2 regions of the Micromonospora rhizosphaerae genome follow, and region 2 is predicted to be linked to the other one. Evidence: riboswitches for the same ligand, from Rfam matches in the RefSeq annotation. Region 2 holds a riboswitch; the other holds the start of a gene.
The links. Region 2 has a riboswitch for ZMP and ZTP ahead of GA0070624_RS21845 (bifunctional 5,10-methylenetetrahydrofolate dehydrogenase/5,10-methenyltetrahydrofolate cyclohydrolase). Riboswitches for the same ligand answer to the same signal wherever they lie in the genome.

Region 1: it holds a riboswitch for ZMP and ZTP, as region 2 does, so the genes downstream of both, GA0070624_RS23385 (glycine hydroxymethyltransferase) here and GA0070624_RS21845 (bifunctional 5,10-methylenetetrahydrofolate dehydrogenase/5,10-methenyltetrahydrofolate cyclohydrolase) in region 2, are expected to answer to the same signal.

The regions. Positions count from the first base shown of each region.
Region 1 is NZ_FMHV01000002.1:4,968,079-4,977,914, reverse strand. It holds gene GA0070624_RS23420 (LacI family DNA-binding transcriptional regulator) at 1-530, opposite strand, end outside; gene GA0070624_RS23415 (substrate-binding domain-containing protein) at 792-1,877, shown strand; gene GA0070624_RS23410 (ABC transporter permease) at 1,976-3,004, shown strand; gene GA0070624_RS23405 (ATP-binding cassette domain-containing protein) at 3,001-3,843, shown strand; gene GA0070624_RS23400 (carbohydrate kinase family protein) at 3,897-4,838, shown strand; gene GA0070624_RS23395 (hypothetical protein) at 4,892-5,143, shown strand; gene GA0070624_RS23390 (ribulokinase) at 5,203-6,852, shown strand; gene GA0070624_RS23385 (glycine hydroxymethyltransferase) at 7,036-8,472, opposite strand; ZMP/ZTP riboswitch at 8,491-8,580, opposite strand; gene GA0070624_RS23380 (hemerythrin domain-containing protein) at 8,678-9,178, opposite strand; gene GA0070624_RS23375 (histidine phosphatase family protein) at 9,328-9,836, opposite strand, start outside.
Region 2 is NZ_FMHV01000002.1:4,647,851-4,657,686, forward strand. It holds gene GA0070624_RS21825 (tripartite tricarboxylate transporter permease) at 1-676, shown strand, start outside; gene GA0070624_RS21830 (DNA glycosylase AlkZ-like family protein) at 866-1,933, shown strand; gene GA0070624_RS21835 (TetR family transcriptional regulator C-terminal domain-containing protein) at 2,013-2,213, shown strand; gene GA0070624_RS21840 (phospholipase D-like domain-containing protein) at 2,518-3,783, shown strand; ZMP/ZTP riboswitch at 3,948-4,030, shown strand; gene GA0070624_RS21845 (bifunctional 5,10-methylenetetrahydrofolate dehydrogenase/5,10-methenyltetrahydrofolate cyclohydrolase) at 4,044-4,922, shown strand; gene GA0070624_RS21850 (endonuclease/exonuclease/phosphatase family protein) at 4,930-5,712, opposite strand; gene GA0070624_RS21855 (DMT family transporter) at 5,752-6,288, opposite strand; gene GA0070624_RS21860 (LysR family transcriptional regulator) at 6,360-7,253, shown strand; gene GA0070624_RS21865 (sulfite exporter TauE/SafE family protein) at 7,320-8,093, shown strand; gene GA0070624_RS21870 (GNAT family N-acetyltransferase) at 8,216-8,995, shown strand; gene def (peptide deformylase) at 9,094-9,603, opposite strand; gene GA0070624_RS21880 (TetR/AcrR family transcriptional regulator) at 9,614-9,836, opposite strand, start outside.

The sequences.
Region 1 (9,836 bases), 320 kb from region 2:
TGGTTGTCCGCGAGCACGGCGTCGACCGACAGGCCGACCGGCGGCCGGTCCACGAACACCACCGGCGTCCCGTCGTTGACCTCGCGCCCGAGGTAGCTCTGGTCGTCGCTGGCCGGCACCACGACCAGGGCGTCGGCCTGCCGGGCGCGGAAGGCGCGCACCAGGTCGCGTTCGCGGTCGGGATCCTCGTCCACGCTGCCCGCGAAGATCAGCACGCCGCGCTCCCGGGCGGCGTCCTCCAACGCGCGGTGCAGGACCGCGGAGAACGGGTTGGCCAGATCCTCCAGGACCGCCGCGATCGCCGCGCTCCGGCCGTTGGCGCGCCGGAGGCTGCTCGCGGTGAAGTTCGGCCGGTAGTCCAGTTGCGCGATCGCCCGCTGCACCGCGGCGGTCTTCGGTGCGGAGACCCCCGCCTCCCCGTTGACCACCCGCGAGACGGTCTTCGGGCTCACACCCGCGAGCAGAGCGACGTCCCGGAGCGTGGGTCGGGTCCTGCCGCTTGGCGACGTAGCGGAGACGGCGGCATGCATGAGCGCTCCTACCGGGCGGGGTGGTGAGGTGCGGGATCGGGGGCCACGCCTGTACGCCGGTGGCCCCCGCCCGAAGGGCTCCACCGTGGGCGAATCCTGCGCGCCCCTGACATCGATGTCAAGAGTTGCCGGCGAGTTACGAGCTGGTTATGCGAAACCTTCGGTCAAGGCATTGACATCTGTCCGATGCGGGCCCGAGACTGCGCTGACATCGTTGTCAATCCCGCCCCGGCCCGCCGGGGAGTCCCCCAGGGAGAACACATGATCCAGCGCAATGGCCGCCGCCGCGCCGCCTTACTGATCGCCGCCACGGCGGTGAGCAGCATGGTCGTCAGCGGGTGCGGTGACAGCTCGGGCGGCGGCTCCGGAGACGGTGGCAAGAGCATCGCCGTCTCGCTGATCACCAAGAACTCCACGAACCCGTTCTTCGTCGCCATGCAGAACGGCGCGAAGAAGGCCGCCGAGGCCGAGGGCGTGAAGCTCACCGTGGCCGCCGGCAAGGAGGACGGCGACGAGGCCGGGCAGGTGCAGGCGATCGAGAATGCGATCGCCCGCGGCGACGACGGAATCCTCATCACCCCGACCGGCCCCGGCGTCAACCCGGCGATCAAGAAGGCGCGGGACGCCGGCCTCTACGTCATCGCGCTGGACACCCCGCCCGACCCGGCGGACACCGTGGACATCACGTTCGCCACCGACAACTTCAAGGCCGGTGAGCTGATCGGCAAGTGGACGGCCGCGCAGCTCGCGGGCAAGCCCGCGACCATCGCCCTGCTGGACCTGTTCAACGACAAGATCGTCTCCGTCGACTACAACCGGGACCAGGGCTTCCTGACCGGCATGGGCATCGACACCGCCGACAAGAAGAAGAACGGCGACGAGGCGAAGACGGGCAGCTACTCGGGCGGCACCTACACGATCGCCTGCAACGAACCGACCAACGGCGCCGAGGACGGCGGCCGGACGGCGATGGAGAACTGCCTCACCAAGAACCCCGACATCAACGTGGTCTACACCATCAACGAGCCGGCCGCGGTCGGCGCGCACAAGGCGCTGCAGGCCGCGGGCAAGACCCAGGGCGTGCTGATCGTCTCCGTCGACGGTGGCTGCGACGGCGTACGGCAGGTCAAGGACGGCGTCATCGGCGCCACCTCGCAGCAGTACCCGCTGAAGATGGCCGAGCTGGGCGTGCAGGCGATCAAGAAGATCGCGAACGACGGGGAGAAGCCGAAGGTCTCCGACGGCCTCGACTTCTTCGACACCGGCGTCGCCCTGGTCACCGACAAGACCGCCACCGGGGTCGAGAGCATCACCAGCACCGAGGGCACCCAGCGCTGCTGGGGCTGAGCCACCGCCGCCACGGTCGGGGCGCCGGGGCATCCTCCGCTCCGCGCCCTCGACCGGGCAGTCCGTCCGCCACCGCCGACAACGGCAGGGAGCCCGCCGTGACCACCACGACCCCACCGACCACCGCAGCGCAGCAGTTCGCCCTGCGCCGGCACTCGCCAGTGCAGCGCCTCCAGCATCTGCTGCACGCGCACCCCGCGATCAGCCCGTTCCTCGTGCTGGTCGGATCGTTCGTCGTCTTCGCCACCCTCAACCCGCGCTTCGCCTCGCCGAACTCGCTGTCGCTCGTCCTGCAGCAGGTGGCCGTCATCGGAGCGCTCGCGGTCGGGCAGACACTGATCATCCTGACCGCGGGCATCGACCTGTCGGTCGGCGCCATCGTGATCCTGGCCATGATGCTCTCGGCCAAGCTGGCCGAGGAGCAGGGACTGCCGGGCGTCCTCGCCATCGTCCTGGCCATCGCGGTCGGCGCCGCCGCGGGAGCGCTCAACGGGGCGCTGGTGACGCGGCTGAAGCTGCCGCCATTCATCGTCACCCTCGGTACGCTCAGCGTCTTCACCGCGATCGGGCTGCTCTACTCGAGCGGACAGAGCGTCCAGGCCACCGACCTTCCGGCGGTGCTCAGCTGGACCGGCGAATCCTTCCCGGTGGGCCGGTTCCGGATCACCGCCGGCGTCGTCGCGGTCGTCATCCTCTACCTCGTGGTGGGCTTCGCCCTGGCCAAGACCGCCTGGGGTCGACACGTCTACGCGGTGGGTGACGACAAGGAGGCCGCCCGCCTCGCCGGCATCCGGGTCGACCGGGTGCTCCTGAGCGTGTACGTCGTCGCCGGCGCCATCTACGGCATCACCGCCTGGATCCTGATCGGACGCGCCGGCGCGGCCAGCCCGAACGCCATCACCGACGCCAACCTGGAGAGCATCACCGCCGTGGTCATCGGCGGCACCAGTCTCTTCGGTGGCCGCGGGGCGGTGCTCGGCACCCTGCTCGGCGCGCTGATCGTCGGTTTCTTCCGCAGCGGCCTCTCCCTCGCCGGGGTCGACGACCAGTACCGCGTACTCGCCGTCGGCGTGCTGGTGATCCTCGCCGTGGCCGTGGACCAGTGGATCAGGAAGGTGAGGTCATGACCGCCACCACCACGCACATTCCCGCCGGGCGGGCCGGCGCGGCGGACAGCGACCAGCGCTCGCCGGTGCTGTCGGCCCGGGGCCTGGTCAAGACGTTCGGCAAGGTCGTCGGGCTCGACGGGGTGGATCTCGACCTGTACCCGGGCGAGGTGCTCGCCGTCATCGGGGACAACGGCGCGGGGAAGTCCACACTGATCAAGTGCCTGACCGGTGCCCTGACGCCCGACACCGGGGAACTGTTCCTGGAGGGGAAGCCGGCGCAGTTCAAGCGGCCGCAGGACGCCCGGGACGCCGGTATCGAGACCGTCTACCAGACGTTGGCGGTGGCGCCGGCGTTGGACATCGCGAGCAACCTCTTCCTGGGTCGGGAGAAGCGCCGGCGCGGCCCGCTCGGCTCGGTGTTCCGGATGCTCGACCAGAAGGGCATGCGCCGGGAGGCCGCGCAGGCCCTCGCCGATCTCGGCATCGGCACCCTGCAGAACGTGGCGCAGGCGGTCGAGACGCTGTCCGGAGGCCAGCGTCAGGCCGTGTCGGTGGCCCGGGCCGCGGCCTTCGGCAGCAAGGTGATCGTGCTGGACGAGCCCACCGCGGCGCTCGGGGTCAAGGAGTCCAACCAGGTGCTCCGGATGATCGAGGAGGTTCGCGAGCGGGGGCTCCCGGTCATCCTGATCAGCCACAACATGCCGCACGTGTTCGAGGTCGCCGACCGCATCCACATCCAGCGGCTGGGCCGCTGCGCCGGCGTGGTTACGCCGGCGTCGCACACGATGCCGGAGGTGGTGGCCATCATGACCGGCGCGACCACCCTCGAGGAGACGCCGGGCCGGACGGCGGGCTGAGAACTGGCTGTGGAGCTGGTCGGGGCACCGCGCGGTGCCGGGAAGGGAAGACTGTGATCTCGGTTGTCGGCGAGAGCCTGGTGGATCTGATCGAGGATCCGTCGGGCGAGGTGATCGCCCATCCCGGGGGCAGCCCGGCGAACGTCGCCGTGGCGCTCGCCCGCCTCGGCCAGCCAACCACCCTGCTGACCCAGCACGGCGACGACGCACACGGGCGGCTGCTCCGGGACCATCTGGCCGGCAGCGGCGTACGGCTGGATCCCGCGTCGGTGCCGGACCTGCCCAGCACCAGCGTGGCCCGGAGCCGGGTGGGTGCGGACGGGCAGGCCCGGTACGACTTCAGCATCGCCTGGCGGTCCTTTCCGGACCGGACCGGCGTGGGGACGGGCAGCCGCTGCCTGCACACCGGCTCGCTCGCCACCGTCCTGCAGCCGGGCGCCGACGACGTGCTGGCGCTGGTCCGGGAGCGGCGGGCGACGACGATGATCAGCTACGACCCGAACTGCCGGCCGTCCCTGATGGGCGACCGGAGCACGGCCCGGCACCGGGTCGAGGAGCTGGTGGCGGCGAGTGACCTCGTCAAGGTCAGCCTGGAGGATCTGGCCTGGCTCCACCCGGAACGCGGGCACCAGCGGGTGGCGCGGGAGTGGCTGGAGCGAGGCCCCGTCCTCGTGGTGGTCACCCGCGGCGACGGCGGGGCGTGGGCGGTCAGCCGAGGCGGTGAGGTGCAGGTGGACGCCCGACCGGTGCGGGTGGTGGACACCGTCGGAGCCGGTGACGCGTTCACGGCCGGGCTGCTGGCCGCGCTGAGTGAGCGGGACCTGCTCGGCGCCGCGCGGCGGACCGCCCTCGGCGCCGTCGGCCGGGACACGGTCGCCGCCGTACTCGCGGAGGCGGCCCACGTCGCCGCCCTGACCTGTGCCCGACGGGGAGCCGATCCGCCGACGCGGGCCGAGCTGGCGGCGGACCTGGCCGGTTCGCGGCCCGGAACCTGAGCGCCGGTAGGTGCGGCGGTGACCAGCTTGCGGTGTCGCACCATACTGGACGAATGGTTGCCTGGGAGTACGCGCTGCTGGTCCGCCGATATCAGGCACAGGGCCGCAATTTCACCGTCTCGTTCGTCTGGTACGGCCCGGACGGGTCCCGGCGGGACATCACGGCGTACGGCGACACGGCGATCGCACACCTCAACCGGGCCGGCCGGGAGGGCTGGGAGCTGGTCTCCGCCGCCGAGGACGTGAACAACGTCCAGGGCAGCACCGAGGTGCACCGGTACCACCTCAAGCGCCCGGTCGGCTGAGCGACTACCGTGACCTCCCACCACCGCTGCCGAACCGGGCGGTGGTGGGAGGAGGAGCAGTGAGCCGGTACGTCGTCGGGGTGGACTTCGGCACGCTCTCCGGCCGCGCGGTCGTGGTCGACGTCGCCGACGGCATCGAGCGCGGCAGCGCGGTCCACCCGTACCGGCACGGGGCGATCACCGAGCGGCTGCCGGACGGGCCGTCGCTGCCCCCGGACTGGGCGCTGCAGGACCCGGCCGACCACCGTGAGGTGCTGCGGGTGGCCGTCCCCGCCGCCGTCCGCGCGGCCGGGATCGACCCGGCCGAGGTGATCGGCATCGGCCTCGACGCGACCTCCTGCACGGTGCTGCCCAGCCTCGCCGACGGCACTCCGCTCGCTGAGCTGCCCGAGCTGCGGGACCGGCCGCACGCCTGGCCGAAGCTCTGGAAGCACCACGCGGCGCAGCGGCAGGCCGACCGGATCAACGCCCTCGCCCGGGAGCGCGCCGAGCCGTGGCTGGCCCGCTACGGCGGCCGGGTCTCCGCGGAGTGGCAGCTCGCCAAGGCGCTGCAGGTGCTGGAGGAGGACCCGGAGGTCTTTCGCCGCGCCGAGCGCTGGATCGAGACCGCCGACTGGCTGGTCTGGCGGCTCTGCGGCCGGGAGACCCGCAACGTCTCCGCCGCCGGGTTCAAGGGGCTGCGTCAGGACGGCCGCTACCCGAGCCCGAAGTTCCTCGCCGCGCTGCACCCGGGCCTGCCCGACCTGCTGCCCAAGGTCGACGGGCCGCCCGCCCCGCTCGGTGCCCGGGCCGGCGGGCTCACCCCCGAGGCGGCCCGGTGGACCGGGCTCCCGGAGGGCGTCGCGGTGGCCGTCGGCACCATCGACGCGCACGTCACCGCGGCCGCCGCCCGCTCGGTCGCGCCGGGGCGGATGCTCGCCGTGCTCGGCACCTCCACCTGCCTGATCATGAACTCGGACACCTGTCACGAGGTGCCGGGTGTCTGCGGTGTCGTCGAGGGCGGCGTCACCGCCGGCGGCTGGGGCTACGAGGCGGGGCAGAGCGGCGTGGGGGACATCTTCGCGTGGTACGTCGAGCGGGCGCTCCCCGCGCCGTACGCCGACCGGGCGCGGCGCCTCGGTGTCTCGCCGTACGAACTGCTGGACACCCTCGTGGCGGAGCAGCCGGTCGGCGGACACGGGCTGCTCGCGCTGGACTGGCACAGCGGCAACCGGTCGGTGCTGATGGACCACGAGCTGAGCGGGGTGCTGGTCGGGCTGACCCTGGCCACCCGGCCGGAGGAGATCTGGCGGGCGCTGCTGGAGGCGACGGCGTTCGGCGCGCGGACGGTCGTCGAGGCGTTCACCGCGGCGGGGGTGCCGGTCGACGAGCTGACCGCCGCTGGCGGGCTCACCCGCAGCCGGCTGCTGCTGCGCAGCTACGCCGACGTGCTGCGCCGGCCACTGCACGTGGTGGACACCGAGCACCCGGCCGCCCTTGGCGCGGCGATCCATGCCGCAGTGGCCGCCGGGGCGTACCCGGACGTGGAGACGGCGTCGGAGGCGATGGGTGCCGCCCACCGCGAGACCTGGCACCCGGACCCGGCCCGCGCCGCCAGCTACGACGAGCTGTACGCCGAGTACCGCGCCCTCCACGACCACTTCGGCCGCGGAGGAACGAAGGTTCTCCACCACCTCCGCACCCTCCGCAACCGCGCCCTCCGCCGCTGACCTCCCCCACCGCCCGCCCCGCCCGACCACAGTTGATCAAGAGGTTTTGGTGCGGAAACCCGCGCCTCCAGGACGCAAACTTCTTGATCACCGCGAGGAGGCGTGCGGGTGACGCGGGAGACGGCGACGCCCCGCGCGGCGTGGGCCGGGCGGGGCGTCGGGGTAGCGCGAGACGGCTCGGGGTCAGCCGAGGTCGACGGCGGGGTAGAGGGGGAAGCCGGCGAGCAGGTCGCTGGCCTGCTTGCTGACCCGGTCCGCGACCGCCGCGTCCAGCACGTACTTCGCCTTCGACGGGGTGCCGTCCGGGTTGGCGCCCGACCGGGTCTGGCTGAGCACGGTGTGGATCAGCTCGGCCGTCTCGTCCATTTGCGCCGCGCCCAGGCCGCGGGTGGTCAGCGCCGGGGTGCCGATCCGGATGCCCGAGGTGTACCAGGCGCCGTTCGGGTCCTGCGGGACCGCGTTGCGGTTGGTGACGATGCCCGAGTCGAGCAGCGCCTGCTCGGCCTGCCGGCCGGTGAGGCCGTACCCGGAGACGTCGATCAGGACCAGGTGGTTGTCGGTGCCGCCGGTGACGAGCTTGGCGCCCCGGCGCAGCAGCCCGTCGGCGAGCGCCTGGGCGTTGTCGACGATCCGCTGGGCGTAGTCGGGGAAGTCGGGGCGGCGGGCCTCGGCGAGGGCGACCGCTTTGGCGGCCATGACGTGCGGCAGCGGGCCGCCGAGCACCATCGGGCAGCCCCGGTCGACCTGGTCGGCCAGCTCCGGCTGGCACAGCACCAGGCCGCCACGCGGGCCGCGCAGCGACTTGTGGGTGGTGGTGGTGACGATGTGCGCGTGCGGCACCGGGTCGAAGTCGCCCGTGAAGACCTTGCCCGCGACCAGGCCGGCGAAGTGCGCCATGTCGACCATGAAGGTGGCCCCGACGGAGTCGGCGATCTCCCGCATGATCCGGAAGTTGATCTTCCGGGGGTACGCCGAGTAGCCGGCCACCAGGATCAGCGGCTTGAACTCGCGGGCCGCCTCGGCGACCTTGTCGTAGTCGACGAGGCCGGTGGCCGGGTCGGTGCCGTAGCTGCGCTGGTCGAACATCTTGCCGGAGATGTTCGGCCGGAAGCCGTGGGTGAGGTGGCCGCCGGCGTCCAGCGACATGCCGAGCATCCGCTGGTTGCCCAGCTCCCGACGCAGCGCGAACCAGTCCGCCTCGGTGAGGTCGTTGACCTGGCGTACCTGGGCCTTCTTGAGCGCGGGGGACTCGACCCGGTCGGCCAGGATGGCCCAGAACGCGACCAGGTTGGCGTCGATGCCGGAGTGCGGCTGCACGTACGCGTGGGCGGCGCCGAACAGCTCCCGGGCGTGCTCGGCGGCGAGCGCCTCGACGGTGTCGACGTTCTGGCAGCCGGCGTAGAAGCGGCGGCCGATCGTGCCCTCGGCGTACTTGTCGCTGAACCAGTTGCCCATGGCCAGCAGGGTGGCCGGGGAGGCGTAGTTCTCGCTGGCGATGAGCTTGAGCGACTCGCGCTGGTCGGCCAGCTCCGCCCGGATGGCGTCGGCCACCCGCGGCTCGACTGCGCGGATCACCTCCAGCGCGCTGCGGAAGGCGGTGGATTCGGCGTTCAGCGACATGTGACCTCCTACTGACGTGCGGAAGGCCCAGGCGCTCGGCGTGCGTCCTTGCGACGGGACCGCTCCCCGATGGTGCTCCATCCCCACGCGCCAGTCACGGCCCGCGCCGATCCTACCGGGTCCGGGTCCACACGAACGGCGCGGCCGACCCCGGACAGGACGACGGGACCCGGGCCCGCCGGGTCCCGCGCCACGGCTCCCCAGGTCAGGCCGTCACCGCGTCCAGCGACTTCTTGAGCGCCTTCGGCGCGGCCGGGGTCTTCGGCGCCTTCTTCCGCAGTTCGATCATGCGCTCGCCGATCTCCTGCAGCTGGCTACGCCCGAGCGCCTCGCGCACCTTCGGGAACCACTCTTCCTCCTCCTCCTGGACGTGGTGCAGCACGCTCTCGATCAACACGGTCGTCTTGGCGTTGTACCGCTCGTCGTCCGGGTTCATGGTGAAGAGCTCGAAGCAGAGCACGTCCGCGACGTGGTGCTCCTCGTACGACTCCAGGATGTCGTCCTCGACGTCCGGCACGAGCTTGCGGACCTCGGGATACATGACCTCGTTCTCAAGGTACGTGTGCACCGTCAGCGCCTCGAGGATCTGCTTGACCAGCTTCTGGCGCTCGCTCGCCGGCCCCTCCTCGGCGTCCTGGAAGGCCTTGAACAGGCGGCGGATCTCCTTGTGGTCGTCCTTGAGCAGCACGATGGCGTCGGTGGACACCGGTACCTCCTTGGGTCTGGGCGGGTGTGCTCCCACTACCCCCGGTGCAAGCTGCAAAAACGGATGGGGCCCGGCGATGTCCGCCGGGCCCCACTCGCCTCTTGCCGCCGGCCGGCAGCGGCCCGGAGCAGCGCGTGATCACCGGGGCCTCAGACCGGTTCGGCATGGACCTCGTCCTCCCGGGTCCGCCGCGCGCCCCGCCGACGCAGGTGGGCGACGTCGTTGAACACGTCCAGCGTCAGCCGCCCCTCGCCGTCGGCAGACCAGCCGGTGACCGAGCAGTTGGCGATCCGGTGCGCTTCGGCCATTGCCATCAGCTCGGCCTCGGTGAGCCCCTCCACCAGGTATCGGAGCGTGAAGACCAGGGCGTCGTGGCCGAAGAGCAGCACCCGCCCGCCCTCGTGGTCACGGCGCAGGTCGCCGAGGAGCGCGCGCAGCCGCAGCGCCACGTCCGTCCAGGACTCCCCGCCCGGCGGCCGGTGGTAGAACTTGCCCAGCCGGGCCCGGCGCTCCGCCTCCGCCGGGAACCGTTGCCGCACCCCGTGCTCGGTCAGCCCGTCGAGGATGCCCAACTCGCGGTCGCGCAGCCGCTCGTCCCGGCTGACCGGGATGCCGCTTCCGGCCAGGGCCAGCTCGGCGGTCTGCGCCGCCCGCACGT
Region 2 (9,836 bases):
CGTCGAGAAGCGGGTCTCCCGGAACAGGAGCCAGCTCGGTCAGGGGGCCATCGAAGGTGTGGCCTCGCCGGAGAGCGCCAACAACGCGGCGGCCAACGCGAACTTCGTGCCGACGCTCACCCTCGGCCTCCCGGGCGGCGGCACGACCGCCGTCCTGCTGGGCGCATTCACCATCTACGGTTTGCAGCCGGGCCCGCTCCTCTTCCAGAACCAGCCGACGCTGGTGTGGGGGCTGCTGGTCTCGTTCTTCATCGGCAACGTGATGCTCCTGGTGCTCAACCTGCCGATGGCCCCGATCTTCGCCCAGATGCTGCGGATCCCGTACGCGTACCTGTACCCGATCATCCTGTTCACGAGCTTCGTCGGCGCGTACTCGATCGACAACAACATGTTCAGTGTCTGGGTCGTCTTCGTCGCGGGCGTCGCTGGATACTTCATGAAGCTCTACAACCTGCCGATGGCGCCCCTTGTCCTCGGCCTGGTCATCGGGCCCCTCTTCGAGAAGGCGCTGACCCAGACCTCCGCCCTCGGTGACGGTGACCTGCTGATCGTCCTCTCACACCCCATCGCCCTCGTCGTGCTGGCCCTCGCCGCCCTGCTGGCGGCGGGCCCGTCGCTGGCGAGGTTGCGACCGCGCAACACGCCGGCCAGGGAGCGCGAGCCCGCCGGCGTCTGACATACCGTCCCGGGGTCGCTGCCCGCGATCCCGGGACGGCCGCGTTCGGCGTCACCGCTCTCTCCCCTGGGTCATGCGGGCGGCGTTCGCCCGGTCAGCAGCGCGGCGGTGCGATCCAACTGCGTGAACCGGGCGTTGGCGGGGTTGGTGGGCGGGCGCGTTGTCGGACCGGAGCTCTAGCGTCGGGGCATGGCTCCCCTGCGGCTGGATCGTGATGAAGCCCGGCGGATCGCGGTCCGCGCCCAGCTGCTCGACGCGGCGCGCCCGACTGGGCTGCTGCCGGTCGTGGAGCGGTTGACGTTCCTGCAGTTGGATCCGACGGCGGCGGTGGCGCCGAGTGCCGATCTGGTGGCGTGGAGCCGGCTGGGTGCGGGGTACGAACCGGCGGATCTGCTGCGGGCGGTGGAACGGGATCGAACGTTGTTCGAGCATCGGGCGATGGTGCGGCCGATGGCGGACCTGGGGCTGTACCTGGCGGAGATGGCGGCGTGGCCCGAGGAACAGCGGCGGCGGGAGTGGTTGCGGGCGAACGAGTCGTTCCGGCGGTACGTGCTGGATCTGCTGCGGGATTCGGGGCCGCTGCTGTCGCGGGACGTGCCGGATCGCAGTGTGGTGCCGTGGCCGTCGACCGGGTGGACGAACAATCGCAACGTCACGCAGATGCTGGAGTTCCTGGCCGCGCGGCGGGAGATCGCGATCTCCGGGCGGGTGGGTCGGCAGCGGTTGTGGGATCTGGCGGAGCGGGTGTATCCGGCGGGTACGCCGGTGGTTCCGGCGGCGGAGGCGCTGCGTCGGCGGGACGAGCGGCGGTTGCGGTCGCTGGGTGTGGCCCGGGCGTCGGTGGTCGGTGAGGCGGGCGAGCCGGCGGTGGTGGAGGGCACGTCGGGGGTGTGGCGGGTCGATTCTGAGGCGGTCGGTCGGCCGTTCGCGGGGCGTACGGTGTTGCTGTCGCCGTTCGACCGGCTGGTGCACGACCGGAAGCGGGCGTGGGAGCTGTTCGGGTTCGAGTACCACCTGGAGATGTACGTGCCGAAGGCGAAGCGGCGCTGGGGCTACTTCGCGCTGCCCGTGCTGCACCACGATGAGCTGGTCGGCAAGGTGGACGCGACGGCGGACCGGAAGGCGTCGGTATTGCGGGTGCACGCGGTGCACGGGGACGTGCCGTTCAACGCCGATTCAGCCAAGGCGGTGCGGGCCGAGCTGGAGGCGTTGGCGTCGTGGCTGGGTCTGAGGGAGATCGAGCACACGCGCGGCTAGCAGTAATCCAAGGGGACGGTGATTTTCGACTCGTTCCTGGAGCTGAGCCAAGGCCGCGGACGGGATCGCCTTGTCCGACATGGGCGATATCGAGACGCTCAAGACCGTGATGTGCGCCACCGCCGCCGAGCTCGCCGACCCGGCGTCCGAGGCGCCGATCCGGGCGCTCAACCTGGAAATCGCCGACGATCCCGCGCTTGCGGCGCGATACCGGGAGAAACGGGCAAGGCCGGTCGGCGAGGCCAGGAAGGACCGACTGCCCGGCGCAACGAGCCCATGACCCCCCGGTTGCCATGATCCGGGCCTGGGCGAACTCGCGGGCTAGAGTCGCCACCCATGGAGACGGCACGGCAGTCCCCGCGACGGAGGCATCGCCCTGGTGGAGGGGTTCTTCGGGGACAACCGGCCGGCCGGCCGGCGTGACCGGAATCTCATCCCACTGGGCATCGTGGTCACCGCCACCGCGGTCGTGGCTTCGCAGCCGACGGCGGGCCCTGGGGAGGATCCGGAAAGCGACCGGATCTGATCACGATCTTCGTAATACATCCCTTTCATTGGCAGGCGCTGTGAGTTCAGGAGGGTCCGTGTCGCTACGCAAGGTCATGTCGTCGTTCGCCGCGTTCGCGTGCCTCGTGGCCGCGGCATTGTCCGTCGGCGTGCAGCCCGCGATCGCGGCACCGACCACCACCGCCGTCTTCAACAATCCGCTCGGTACAGCCGATGAGAAGGCGGCGATCCAGACGCGCCTCGTGGAGTTGATCGACGGCGCGCCAGCCGGCTCCCGCATCAGGATGTCGATGTTCTACGCGTCCGACGCCACCGTGCCGAACGCCCTGATCGCGGCGAAGAACCGGGGGGTCGAGGTTCAGGTCATCTTCAACGACAACGACCCCGCCAAGGCGCCGTACGCCTCCCTGGTGACGGCGCTCGGCACCGACCTCAGCGCGCCGTCGTGGATTCTGTTCTGTCCGGCGGGCCGCGGTTGCATCGGCGACCGGGTGCTGAGCAAGGTCGGGTCGATCAACCACGACAAGTTCTTCCTGTTCTCCAGCACCCAGGGCGCCTCCGACGTGGTGGTCCAGTCGACGGCAAACCTGCACACCGGTCGGGACGGACTCGCGGGGTGGAACGCCGCGCTCGTGCTGGTGGGAAACACCAACATCTACAACGCCTACAGCGGCTACTTCGACGACCTCAAGGCTCGCGGGGTCAACAACAACACCTACGACACCGGCCGGCCCGCGGTGACCTCCGGGAACGCGAAGGTCCATTTCTATCCGCGGCAGGAAAGCAACGGACAGCCGTACGACGACGCGAGCGAAGACACGATCATGACGGCGCTCAACCACGTCTCCTGCTTCGGCAACTCCGTCGTGGGCACGCAGGACGGCAGCCACCGCACCATCATCCGGGTCAACCAGGCCATTTTCAGCCGCACCTACATCGCCTCGAAGCTGTGGGAGTTGGACAACGCGGGCTGCTACGTCGAGGTGGTGGAGCGATACGACCAGAACAGCAAGTCCGAAGCCGGCGCCATGAAGAACCTCCTCGCCGCCACGAGCAGCCCCTACGGCGGGCCGGTCGTCAAGTACTACTGCATCGGCGACAGCGTCTGGACGCACAGCAAGTACCTTCAGGTCGAGGGCAACTACTACGGCCGCGCGGACCGGACCATCACCTGGGTCGGCAGTCACAACTTCAGCTACAACTCGCTGCGTCAGTCCGACGAGACCCTGCTGCAGCTCGAGGACTCCACCGTGTTCGACGCCTTCCGGACCAACTTCCGGACGGTCCGCGACGCCCCGGGGATCAGGTCGGTCGCCAACGGCGGTACGGCGGCCTGCCCCTGACCGAGTCGGTTCGGCAGCCGGCCGGACGGACTCCTCTGGGTCCGGCCGGCCGGCTCAGCCGGTCTCGCACCAGCCCCCGATCCCGTCGATGAGGCGACGGGATGGCACGGCCACGTGCGCCGCCGCCGCCCGCTGACGATGCCGGCGGTCGGCGTGTGGCAGGCTGACGGTGACGCGACTGGCGGCACGGGGATGGCTTCAACCATCGGGGAGCTCGTCGCGGAGGTCGACCGCCTGGGCCTCCGCGGGCGAGGTGAGCCATGTCTTCTGCGGGTACGACGGCTCGGCTGCTGCCGGGTGGGCCGGTGGCGGAGCAGATCCTGGCCGAGGTGGCCGAGGGTGTGCTGGCGCTGCGCGCGGCGGGGGTGACGCCGGCGTTGGCGACGGTGCTGGTGGGCGACGACGAGGCGAGCGCCGGGTACATCCGGATCAAGCAGCGGCGGGCGGCTGAGTTGGGTTTCGCGTCGCCGCACGTGCATCTGCCGGCGTCGGCGTCGCAGGCGGATCTGCGCCGGGTGCTGGAGGACTTCAGCGCCGACAAGGACGTGCACGGTGTGCTGGTGCAGCATCCGATCCCGGGGCACCTGGACTATGACCGGGCGTTGCAGGTCCTCGATCCGGACAAGGACGTGGACGGGATGCACCCGGTGAACATGGGTCGCCTGGCGTTGGGGTTGCCGGGTCCGTTGCCGAACACGCCGGCGGGGATCGAGGCGTTGCTCGCGTTCCACGGGGTGCCGGTGTCGGGCCGGGAGGTGGTGATCCTCGGGCGGGGGGCGACGTTGGGCCGGCCGTTGGCGATGCTGCTGGCGCAGAAGCGACCGACGGCGAACGCGGCGGTGACGGTGGTGCACACCGGGGTGGCAGACTGGCCGCGGTACACACGGCGGGCGGATATCCTGGTGGCCGCGGCCGGGGTGCCGGGGATCATCCAGCCGGAGCACGTACGCCCGGGTGCGGTGGTGGTCGGCGGCGGCGTGCGGTACGAGGGTCGGCGCCTGCTGCCCGACGTGGACGAGTCCTGTGCGCGGGTGGCGGGGGCGATCACGCCGCGGGTCGGCGGGGTGGGTCCGACGACGGTGGCGATGTTGTTCCGCAACGCGGTGCGGGCGGCGCAGCGGGCCGCGGGCATGGGCTGAGCGGTGCTCAGCCGAGGTCGACGATGAGCGGCCGGTGGTCGGAGATGGTGGACAGCGGGGTGTCGACCGCGGTGACCGGCGGCAGCCGGTCCAGGCCCTGCCGGTCGGCGAGGATGTGGTCGAGTTGCACGTGGGGTTCCCCGGCCGGGTAGGTGGGGCGTCGGCCGAGCGGCCGCCAGCGGGACAGCAGCGCGGCGGCGCCGGCGGGGAGGTTGAGGTCGCCGAGCAGGATCCGCGGCGCGGGTAGGGCGCGCAGGGCCCGCACGACGCGGCGGAGCTGGTGGACGTTCCAGCCGGGGACGAAGGACAGGTGGGTGGCGGCGACGGTGAGCGGGCCGTGCGGGGTGTCCAGGACGGCGGCGAGGACGACGCGGGGTTCGTCGCGCAGGAGGTGGATGACCCCCCCGCTGGTTTCGGGGACGTGGACCGGGGAGCGTACGGGGGCGGGACGCAGCCGGGTTACCTGCCAGGAACGGACGGGGTAGCGGCTGACCAGGCCGACGCCGTAGCAGGGTTCGCCATGGCCGTCGTCGTCGTGGGTCAGCGGGCGGAACTGTTCGCCGGGGGTGCCGACGACGGCGGCGGCGAAGTGGTGTTCGGGGGCGTCGAGGGCGCGGGCGGCGATGGCCGTGAGGTCCAGGTTGCCGCTGCGGGACTGGTCGCGGTCCACCTCCTGCAGGGCGAGGATGTCCACGTCGAGGGCGGTGACCGCGGCGGCGAGCCGGTCCGGGTCGACGAGTCCGTCGGTGAGGGATCGTCCGTGCAGCAGGTTGAAGGTGGCCAGGCGCACACCTGCACCCTATGACGCTGTGGCAGGGTTGCCGGGTGATCAGGGCGTTGGTCTGTTCGATGCTGGTGTTCGTGGCGGTGGCGTCGGTCGGTCTGTGGCTGCGGCGGCGGCGAGCAGGGCGGCGACGCCCCAGCCGGTCTGGGTGTGCCGCTGCCAGGGGGCGAAGATCAGCACGGTGCCGGCGAAGCCGAGCAGCAGGCCGGTCAGCCGTGCCGGCCGGATGCCGCGTTCGGTGCCGACGGCGAGGCCGAGGAGCAGGGACCACAGGGGCGTGGTGGCGTGCAGGATTCCGGCGAGACCGGTGTCCACGGTCTGTTCGCCGATGCTGATGAGCAGGAACGGCAGGGCGTTGCAGAGCAGCGCGGCGACGATGAGGTGCCGCCAGGTGGTGCCGTCGCGGGGCAGCCGTTGGCCGGCGGCGCGGGCCAGGGCGAGCAGGACCGCCGCGCCGAGGGCGCACCGGACGACGGTGACGTGGACGGGGGTGAGGCCGCCGTCGAGGGCGAGCTTGGTCCACAGGAACGCCGATCCCCAGAGCAGGGTCAGGGCGGCGGCCCGGACGGTGGTGGCGGTCATGGGGGTACGCTCCCCCGACCCGACCTGTTAGACAAGCGACAATAACTGCAAGCTGCCTTAAGCTGCACTTCATGCTCGATGTACGGCGGTTGCAGGTGTTGCGGGCGGTCGTGGCCAGTGGGTCGGTCAGCGCGGCCGCCCGCCATCTCGGCTACACCCCGTCCGCGGTCAGTCAGCAGTTGGCCGTGCTGGAGCGGGAGGCCGGAGTGGTGCTGCTCGAGCGGACCGGGCGGGGTGTTCGGGCCACGGACGCGGGCCGGCTGCTGTCCGGGTACGCGGCCGTGATCAGCCGGCAGGTGGCGGAGGCGGAGACCGCGTTGGCGGATCTGCGCGCGGGCCGTACCGGGCGGGTGGTGGTGCGGTACTTCGCGACGGCGGGGGCGCGACTGGTGGCCCCGGCGGTGGCGGCGCTGCGCCGAGAGCACCCGGGGGTGCGCGTGGAGCTGGGGCTGACGGGCGTCGAGGACCCGTTGCCGGAGCTGGTGGACGGGCGGGTCGACGTGGTGCTGGTGGTGCGTTCCGGGGCGGCGCGGCCGGTGGACGGGGTCCGCTTCACGCATCTGTGCGACGACGCGTACGACGCGGTGCTGCCGCGCACGCACCCGCTCGCCGGCCGGCCGGTACTGGCGCTGGCGGAGCTGGCGCGGGAGCCGTGGGTGGGCTGCGAGCCGCCGGGGCCGTGCCGCGACGCCGTGCTGGACGCCTGCGCGGCGGCCGGATTCAGCCCGGATGTGGTGGTGGAGAGCGAGGACTACACCACGGCGCAGGGCTTCGTGGCCGCCGGCCTCGGGGTGAGCCTGGTGCCACGGATCGCGCTGGGCAGCCCCGATCCGCAGGTGGTGGTGCGGGAGGTCGGCAACCCCCGGCCGGTCCGGTCGATCCACGTCGCGGTACGCGACGCGGCGCCTCTGTCGCCCGGGGTGCGGGGGCTGGTGGCGGCGCTGCGGCGGGCCGCGGCCGGCTGACGCGGGCGGTGAGCCTGGCCACAGGCCGCCTCGTCGGGTCGGTCGGGGTCGGAAGAATGGCCGCCCGTGGACCCCTTGACGCTGACCACCCTGCTCACCGCGGCCGCGATGGCGGGATGGGTGGACGCCGTGGTCGGCGGGGGCGGGCTGGTGCTGCTGCCGGCGCTGCTGGTGGCCGCGCCCGGGGTGCCGTTGGCCACGGCGCTGGGCACGAACAAGCTCGCCGCGATCTCCGGCACGTCCACCGCGGCGGTGACGTACGCGCGGCGCACGAAGCTGGACTGGGCGGTGGCGGGTCCGTCGGCGGGGCTGGCGGTGCTGATGTCCGGGCTGGGTGCGGCGTTGGCCGGGGCGGTGCCGACCGGGGCGTACCGGCCGGTGGTGCTGGTGGTGCTGGCATCGGTGGCGCTGTTCGTGCTGCTGCGGCCGCGGCTCGGGGTGGTGGCGCAGCCGTGGCGGCGCACGCCGGGCCGGGTGGTGGCGGCGGTGGCGGTGGCCGGGGCGGGCATCGCCCTGTACGACGGTCTGATCGGCCCGGGCACGGGAACCTTCCTGGTGCTGGCGTTCACTGCGCTGGTGGGGGCTGACTTCGTGCACGGCTCGGCGATGGCGAAGGTGGTCAACGCCGGCACCAACCTGGGGGCGCTGGTGGTGTTCGCGGCCAGCGGTCACGTGTGGTGGCTGCTGGGTGCGGCGATGGCGGTGTGCAACGTCGCCGGAGCCGCGCTGGGCGCACGGATGGCGCTGCGGCGCGGCTCCGGCTTCGTCCGGGTGGTCCTGCTGGTGGTGGTGCTGGCGCTGGTCGGCAAGCTCGGCTACGACCAGTGGCTGGCCGGCTGACCGAACGGGGCGCGGCGCTGGTGTCGGCCCTGGACGGCCTCGCGCGCTGGGCCGAGCAGTACCTGCCCGCCGAGCCGGGCCGCGGCGCGGGCTGCTGACCGGCGCTGTGTGATCATCGGCGGATGCCGGTACGCGCCGAACACGACCGGGCCGTCCTGGCCGAGCTGCTGGGTCGGGATCCGGTGCTGCACGCCTACCAGCTCGGCGACCTCGACGACTTCTTCTGGCCGTACACCTCCTGGTTCCGCCGGGACGACCAGGTGGCGTTGCTCTACCACGGCGTCGAGCTGCCGACGCTGCTGGCGTTCGCGCCGCCGGAGCGGACCGCGCAGCTGGCGGCGTTGCTGACCGAGCTGGCGCCGATGCTGCCCGCCCGGCTGTACGCCCACCTCTCCCCTGGCCTGGACCCGGTGCTGACGCCCTGGTTCCGGGTCGACGCGGCCACGGCACACCTCAAGATGGTGTTGACGGATCCGGCGCGCCTGGCCGCGGTGCAGCCCGCCGGTGAGCCGCTGTCGGCGACGGACCTGCCACAGCTGCACGAGCTGTACGCCGCGGGGTACCCGGGTAACTGGTTCGATCCGCGGATGCTGGACACCGGCCAGTACCTGGGGATCCGGCAGGGCGGCGACCTCGTCGCCGTGGCCGGGGTGCACGTCTGGTCCCCCACGTGGCGGGTGGCGGCGCTGGGCAACGTCACCACCCACCCCCGGGCACGGGGGCGCGGGTTGGCCGCCGCGGCGGTGGCGGCGCTGTGCGGACGGCTGCGCGCCAGCGTCGACCACGTCACGTTGAACGTGAAGGCGGACAACGCCGCGGCGGTGCGGCTGTACGAGCGGCTGGGTTTCACCCGGGTCGCCGACTACGGCGAGTACGCCCTGACCGCCCTCGGCCGGGTCTGACAGTCCCGCACGCTACGCCGCCGCATCCGGTCAACAGACCGGCCGCCGCGAGCGCCGGGCGGGCGAGCGACGTGTACGACCGACCGGGCGGCGTGCGGTCAGCGGCGTCGGCTGGGTGAGTCGAAGCGGCCGGCGCGGATCTCCCGCAGCGCCCGGCGGCGGGTCTCCCCGCGCAGCGTGTCGACGTAGAGGCGCCCCTGCAGGTGGTCGGTCTCGTGCTGCAGGGCGCGCGCCAGGAAGCCGCTGCCGGAGATGGTCAACGGCTCGCCGTGCTGGTCGAAGCCGTGGGCGGTGGCGTGCATCGCCCGCGGCGTCGGGAAGTACAGCCCGGGGATGGACAGGCAGCCCTCGTCGTCGTCCTGCAGTTCCTCGGACAGCTCCAGCGTCGGGTTGATCATGTGGCCGCGGTGGCCGTCGGCGTCGTAGACGAACACCTGCGCGCTGACCCCGATCTGCGGGGCGGCGACGCCCGCGCGGCCGGGGGCGCCGAGCAGCGTGTCCATCAGGTCGGCGACCAGGGCGCGCAGGTCGGCGTCGAAGCTGGTCACCGGCTCGCACGGGGTGCGCAGGACGGGGTCGCCGATGATCCGGATCGGGCGCATAGTCATGCCCGGAAGGCTATCCGTCCGTTACCGCCCGGGCGAGTCCACCCGCCGGTGGACCGCCTGCCTGGCGGCCGGCGACGAGGACCTCGATGCCGTCGAGGATGCGCGCCAGGCCGAACTCGAAGGCCCGGTCCGGGTCGCTCGCGGCCTGGTACTCCTGCCCGGCGGCGGTGCCGATCCGGGCGGCCAGGGGGAACCGGCGCGGGTCCATCACCTTCTCCAGGTAGGGGGCGTGG